2 regions of the Lysinibacillus sp. FSL P2-0066 genome follow, and region 1 is predicted to be linked to the other one. Evidence: predicted binding sites of a transcription regulator. Region 1 holds the regulator's gene; the other holds the start of a gene.
What was found. Region 1 encodes NrdR, which represses ribonucleotide reductase genes. Its sites were predicted from a motif close to AACACNATATATNGTGTT; they were not measured.
Positions count from the first base shown of each region.

Region 2: the regulator NrdR is predicted to act here: its motif matches at 1,800-1,817, upstream of MKZ14_RS11280 (glutaredoxin).

Region 1 covers NZ_CP150202.1:3,206,524-3,209,949, reverse strand. The annotation lists gene MKZ14_RS16030 (glyceraldehyde-3-phosphate dehydrogenase) at 1-896, shown strand, start outside; gene nrdR (transcriptional regulator NrdR) at 1,084-1,554, shown strand; gene MKZ14_RS16020 (DnaD domain protein) at 1,571-2,935, shown strand; gene dnaI (primosomal protein DnaI) at 2,963-3,426, shown strand, end outside.
Region 2 covers NZ_CP150202.1:2,279,102-2,282,527, reverse strand. The annotation lists gene nrdE (class 1b ribonucleoside-diphosphate reductase subunit alpha) at 1-965, opposite strand, end outside; gene nrdI (class Ib ribonucleoside-diphosphate reductase assembly flavoprotein NrdI) at 962-1,321, opposite strand; gene MKZ14_RS11280 (glutaredoxin) at 1,318-1,542, opposite strand; cobalamin riboswitch at 1,660-1,838, opposite strand; gene MKZ14_RS11275 (hypothetical protein) at 2,142-2,801, opposite strand; gene MKZ14_RS11270 (hypothetical protein) at 2,801-2,989, opposite strand; cobalamin riboswitch at 3,191-3,380, opposite strand.

The DNA of each region.
Region 1 (3,426 bases):
ATTTGATTAAGTATGACACAAATCACGGAACATTTGAAGGTACGGTAGAACCAGCAGGCGATGCTTTAGTTGTAAATGGTAAACGAGTTCAAATTATTAGTGAACGTGATCCTTTAAAATTACCTTGGTCTACAATGGGTGTAGATATCGTTATTGAAGCTACAGGAAAATTTAATGAGCGTGATAAAGCAGCGATGCACTTAGCAGCTGGCGCGAAAAAAGTAATTTTAACAGCACCAGGTAAAAACGAGGATGTCACAATTGTTTTAGGTGTAAATGATGACAAATTGGATATTGCGAAACATGATGTTATTTCAAATGCTTCTTGTACAACAAACTGCTTAGCGCCAGTAGCAAAAGTATTGAATGACACGTTTGGTATTGAGAATGGTTTAATGACAACAGTTCACGCTTATACAAATGACCAAAAGAACTTAGACAATCCGCATAAAGATCTACGTCGTGCACGTGGATGCGCCCAATCCATTATCCCAACATCTACAGGTGCAGCGAAAGCATTAAAATTAGTGTTACCTGAATTAGAAGGTAAAATTCATGGTATGGCACTTCGTGTTCCAACACCAAACGTATCTTTAGTTGACCTTGTAGTAGATTTAAATACAGATGTAACAGTTGATGCAGTTAATGCAGCATTTGTAAAAGCGGCAACAGAAGGTCCAATGAAGGGTATCCTTAATTTCTCTGTTGAGCCATTAGTATCTTCTGATTACAATACAACAACTTATTCTTCAACAGTTGATGGACTTTCTACAATGGTGTTAGGCAACCGCAAAGTAAAAGTACTTGCTTGGTATGATAACGAGTGGGGCTACTCTGCACGCGTTGTTGACCTTGTGAAAAAAGTGGCAAATGCTTTAGAAACGGTAAACGCGTAATAATTTCTATAGATAGCACATTGAAATCGAAAAGGTTTCAATGTGCTCTTTTTTTACAGAAACTTTTCTTGTACTTCAGGTGCTTTAGATTTATCATGAGGCCACAAACGTGAATGCACTTTTCTTACATGTAGGAAATTTGTTATAATAGATATATTAAATTGTTGTAAACCAGGAGAGTAATTATATGAGATGTCCATCTTGCCAATTTAACGGAACGCGTGTTGTGGATTCGAGGCCAGTAGATGATAATAAAGAAATTCGTAGACGTCGTGAATGTGAGTCATGTGGCTTCCGTTTTACAACGTTTGAAAAAATTGAAGAGACACCATTAGTCGTTGTGAAAAAGGAAGGTTCACGAGAAGAGTTTAGCCGTGAGAAGGTACTTCGTGGGCTTATTCGTGCTTGTGAAAAACGTCCAGTGGCACTTGATGTGCTGGAGGAACTTGTTTTGTCCATTGAAAAAGATCTTCGTCGTATTGGAAATTCGGAAGTACGCTCAGAAGATGTTGGCGAAATGGTCATGGACCGCTTAGCCAAAATTGATGAGGTTGCCTATGTGCGTTTTGCGTCGGTCTACCGTCAGTTTAAAGATATCAATGTCTTTATTGAAGAAATAAAGGACATTATTCAACGTCAAACGGAGAAGAAATCATAGCAAACAGAGAGGATGAATGACGTTGATTCATTTATATAAGGAATTGCAGCCTGGCGATCCTTTCGACATTCGTCTACCTCATGCATTTTCTACACAAGAGCGTCAATTAGTTACATTATTTTATCAACCATTAACGGGATCAGAGCCAGTTAGCCTCTATTTAACATTATGGGCAGAAGCAGAGCAAATGCCAAAGCAGCAAATGACACATTATTATTTAATGAATGTGCTAGGGCTACCAATTGGTAAAGTGTTTGAGGCTCGTATTGCTTTAGAAGCTATTGGTTTGCTGCGTACATGGAAAAAAGAAAATGCTGGTGAGCGGAGTTTTTTATATGAGCTACAGCGCCCATTAGATGCAGATAGCTTTATGAAAGACCCGCTGCTGTCGATGTTTTTGTTTAGTAAAATTGGAGAGCAGGCTTATCGCAACTTACGTCAGCGCTTTATGTCACCTGTAAAGGACTCGGCGTTTAAGGATGTATCTCGTGCTTTTATTGATGTCTATAAGCCTGTTCATGCCAATATCCCATCAGATTTACAAGTGGATACGAGTCATAAGGATAAACAACAAAAAGTATATCCTTTTTATTTGGAGCAATTCGATTTTGATTTATTGCAAGCAGGTTTGTCTGAGCAATTGGTACCTTCCAATTTGTTGACATTTGAAGTGCGTGAAGCTATAGCCAAGTTGGCATTTTTATATCATTTAACAGCCCTTGATATGCAAAAAGTAGTCATACTTGCTTTAGATGATGATTTAGGAATTTCTCAGGAACGTTTACGAAAGGCTGCTGCTGATTTTTATAAATTAACCGTATCCAAGGAGCCGCCAAAACTTGCCCGTGTCACCGATCCTCTACCAGTAGCAGAAGCGGGACAAAAAACCAAGGATCAGGAACTTCAACACTATTTAGAAACAACGGCACCTGTCCAAGTTTTAAGAGATATAAATAATGGTAAAGAACCATTACAAACCTCAGTCCAACTTGCAGAAAATTTAATCGTTCAACATGGCATGCCAATTGGAGTGGTTAATGCATTGTTAGAATACGTTATGCTAACAACAGATATGAAGCTCCCTAAAAAATATGTGGAAACGATTGCTGATCATTGGGTACGAAAAAATGTCCAGACCGCTAAGGAAGCAATGGAACTTGCACGTCAAGAGCATGATAAATATACAGCTTGGAAAAACAAGCCGCAAACGTCCAATAAAACGAGTCAACAGACTAAAGGACGTTCAAGATATCAACGTGAAGAAAAAGTGCCTGAATGGTTCTATAAACGAAATGACAATCAAGAGGAATCTACCTCTAGTACTATAGATTTTGAAAAAGAGCGACAAAAAATATTAGAGATGCTAGGAAAAAGCGAATAGTAAAGAAGGTGAGCAGTAATCGAACCTATAAATGGACCACTAAAGCGAGCAATTAATGTACCCTCGTTCCAAGAACGCTATGAAGCCATGCGACGTGAAATTTTAGAGCACCCGCATGTGCAGGAATTTTTAGCGCAGCATGCAGATGAATTAAACTATGACAATGTTGAGCGAAATTTACCTAAACTGCATGAGTTTATTAGTCAATCTACTGAGTGCTGTGGGTGTGATAATACCGAACATTGTACAAACTATTTAAAAGGATTCATCCCGACATTAAGGGTTGTTCGGAATTCTATTGAAATGGACTATGTGCGCTGTGAGCAAAAGATTAGGGAAGAAGAACGCCGAGATGTTGCGAATATGATTGCAAGTATGCATATGCCAAAAGATGTGCTACAAGCAACAATTCATGATTTAAGTATTGATGATGAATCACGTGTGGCGATTGCACAAAAAGCAGCTCAATTTGTTAAAATAACAAAAGAAAC
Region 2 (3,426 bases), 930 kb from region 1:
AGCTCGTAGTACATGTCTGAAATGGAAATCTCAGACATCCGTTTGCCATATTCTTTAAAAATATCGTATGGGCTAAACAAAACAATATCCTTATCACGTTTCATCAGTTCGAAGAAAATACTTGGTATAATAATTCCTGTTGAAAGTGTAGCAAGACGAATTTTATCATCCGCATTTGGTTTTTTTGATGAAATGAAATTTTCTATGTCTGCATGGAAAATATTTAGATAGACAACACCTGAGCCATTTCGTTGCCCTAGCTGATTCGAATAACTGAAAGAATTTTCTAACAGTTTTGCTACTGGGATGACACCACTTGCACGATTTAATATCTCTTTAATTGGATCACCTAAAGGGCGTAAATCTGTTAGGTTGACCCCAACCCCACCACCAAGGCGTGATAGCTCTAAACAATAGCCAATATTTTCGGCAATACTATTCATGGAGTCATCCATTGATAATTTAAAGCAGCTAACTAATTCACCACGTGCTTTCTTGCCACTATTTAAAGCAGTTGGTGTTGCTGGCTGATAAGCTTCCATCATCGCTTCGACAGAGCGTTCTGCTAGAGCTGTATTTCCTTGAGCCAAATACAAAGCGATAATGACTATACGATCCTCATATTTTTCTAAGATCTCTTCCCCATCACGACTTTTCATAGCATAGCTATCATAAAATTTACTTGCGCTCATAAAGGATGGAAAGCGGAAATTATAATCATAGGCTTTTTTGTACAACTTCTTTATAAATTCCATCTCGTACATGTCGATAAATGCTTTCTCATAGTAGCCCTCATCAACTAAATAGCGGATTTTTTCCTCAATATCTATAAAATAACGCAAACGTACGTTAACATACTCTAAAAAGTAGCGGCGCGTAGCTTCGCGGTCCTTTTCTAACTCAAGTAACCCAGTTGTACTATAACGATTCAGTACGTCATTATTAAGCTTTAAATAGGTTTTCATCCCATTACCCTCGTTTCATAAAACGTTTGTATTGCTTCGTAATCCGTTTGATTACCTCGTAAATCTAATTTCCTTACTAGGGGTACATGATACGTAGCAGCGATTTTCTCACCAGCAGCGCCAAATACATGATGACCGAAGTTACTATTCCCACTGGCAACTACTCCTTTACAAAAATCCCTGTTTTTTTCTAAAAAACGTTGTACCTTTGCTGGAATGTCACCTAAACCATCTGTGTAGGTAATTAAAAGATATGGCTTGTTCAATCGCAATTCCTCGGAGAGCTCGATACATTCTGCCTTTAATTTGGATACCACATTGCGCACATTGCCAGTACGACTAGCGAATACGATCATAGGGCAATCAACTCAATTTGAGAAACAATTTCCTGAACATCTCCTATAAAAGTTCCATTCATCTCTAAAACAGGCACACTTAAAAAACCTGCATTAATAATCGTTTGCTTTGCTTGTTCATCGTGATCAATGTTAACAATTTCAGCTTCAAGTCCTGCACGTTGTAGTTCAGATTTTACCCATAGGCATTTTGGACAAATTGTTTTCGTATAAAGTTTCATAGAAATCCCTCTTTTCATAAAATAAAAAAGCCTATCTCCTCTAGAGAGATAGGCTAAATGGAAACGTTAACATACCAAAAATACTGACGTTCCCATCTCTTAATCCCCGAAGAAATGATAAATTTGTTTTATAAAGGCAGGTCTCCTGGCTTTGCTTCATTCTCTGATTCCCTTCCCATGCAAATGCACAGTGGTTGCAATCATCGTCAGCTTCACAGTTGCGGGGACAGCGTCGGAATTGTACCGAACTTCCCTTTTAAACTACATATAGTAGTACCTTTGTAAAACGAACACAATATATAGTTGTTGTTCAATAGTTTTAAGTGTACCATCCTTCAAATGAAAAGTAAATCAAGATTCTAAACTTCTTTATTTTTGGATTATTCAGTATTTTTAATTATGTAGTACGAAATAGATTATCAATAATTACTACTTCCTAATTAAATTATTTATTTTAAATGATGTATGAAATTCTCTATTAAAATCGATCTACAGCAAATCTAATTAATTGTAGAATGACTATGATAATCTAGTTGAATAGCTAACATAGAACAGTCTAGATTCTGAAGAAAAATAGACTGATTGACACTACGAATATATTATTTCCTTTCAATAAACAGGGCCAATTCCTTATAAAATTCCGGCGTTGCAGCAGAATTTGTATGAAATTGAGGATTATATTTGGATATAAGTTTATATAATTTAGTAGCAGTTAAAAGATTTTGTTCTCTATCGTAAGCCCTAAAGCTATTATAGACCTCTTTCACTTTCCCATTTGCTAAATGAGAAAAGTAATGTTGCACTTCTTCATCCTCTAAGTAATCTAGTTGCCATTTGTAACATATTAAATTTGTGAGGAAAAACATTTCTAATGCTGGCATTTCACCAAATTTCAATAGCAATGTCATCCCATAATCAAAGGCATTTTCTAACCATTTCACTCCATGCCGTTCCCTGTAAAAACGAATTAATCTTTGTAAACCATGTCCTTGTTCTTTCACAAGGTAAGAATGAATATTCCTATTCCCAGCATTTCTTTCCCATTCATCAAGAGAAAATTTATATTTTCTTATCAGTTTCATCCAAAGCTTTTGAAGTTTCTCTTCAGATATAGCGTGTGTTTGTTTATTCCATCTTAAAAGCATTTCTAAATATTCTAATACAAAGCATCTCTCTATCTCAAAATGATCCAAATTTCTAAATAGAGTGTCTTGATCAATATCAATACTATCCTCTACAATTTTATCATCTATCAGCATTATACTGTACCGACTAATTCGCGTTTTATATTTAAATAGGCATAATTAATACTTTTGTAATCTTCAGGATTTTTTTGTATTAATTTTTTGATATAAGTTTGTAGGGAAATACTGTGCTCACTAGAAAGGTTGTTCATGATTTGTTGCTTTACTTGATTTTCATAAAATAATATTGAATGTGATGTCATCTAGTTCACTCCTATCGTTCATAAAAAAAGCATCTTCCTTCTAAAGGTTAGATGCTAGCTATGACATAAATACTACATAGTTCTTCAACCAATATAAAATAAGTCGTCTATACTGAATAGAGACCCTCTTCTTGGTTGTCGCACTATGAGTATGATGAAGGAAATTCGTCACACTCAACACCCCCTATCCTCGTAGGTTTTTTGGCTGTACTAGACAAAGGCAGGTCTCCTGGCTTATGATCATCACACATTTTCCCTTCCCATTACATGACATAACAGTGGCTTTGAAAATGTACTCCGAATTACAGTTGCGGGACAGCGCCGGATTTTCACCGAACTTCCCTTTTAAACAAACTCATTATGAATTTGTACCTTTATCCTGTTATTCCGTTTTTTATAGTATAACATACCAATCTCTTTGCTAACTTACTTTGCAT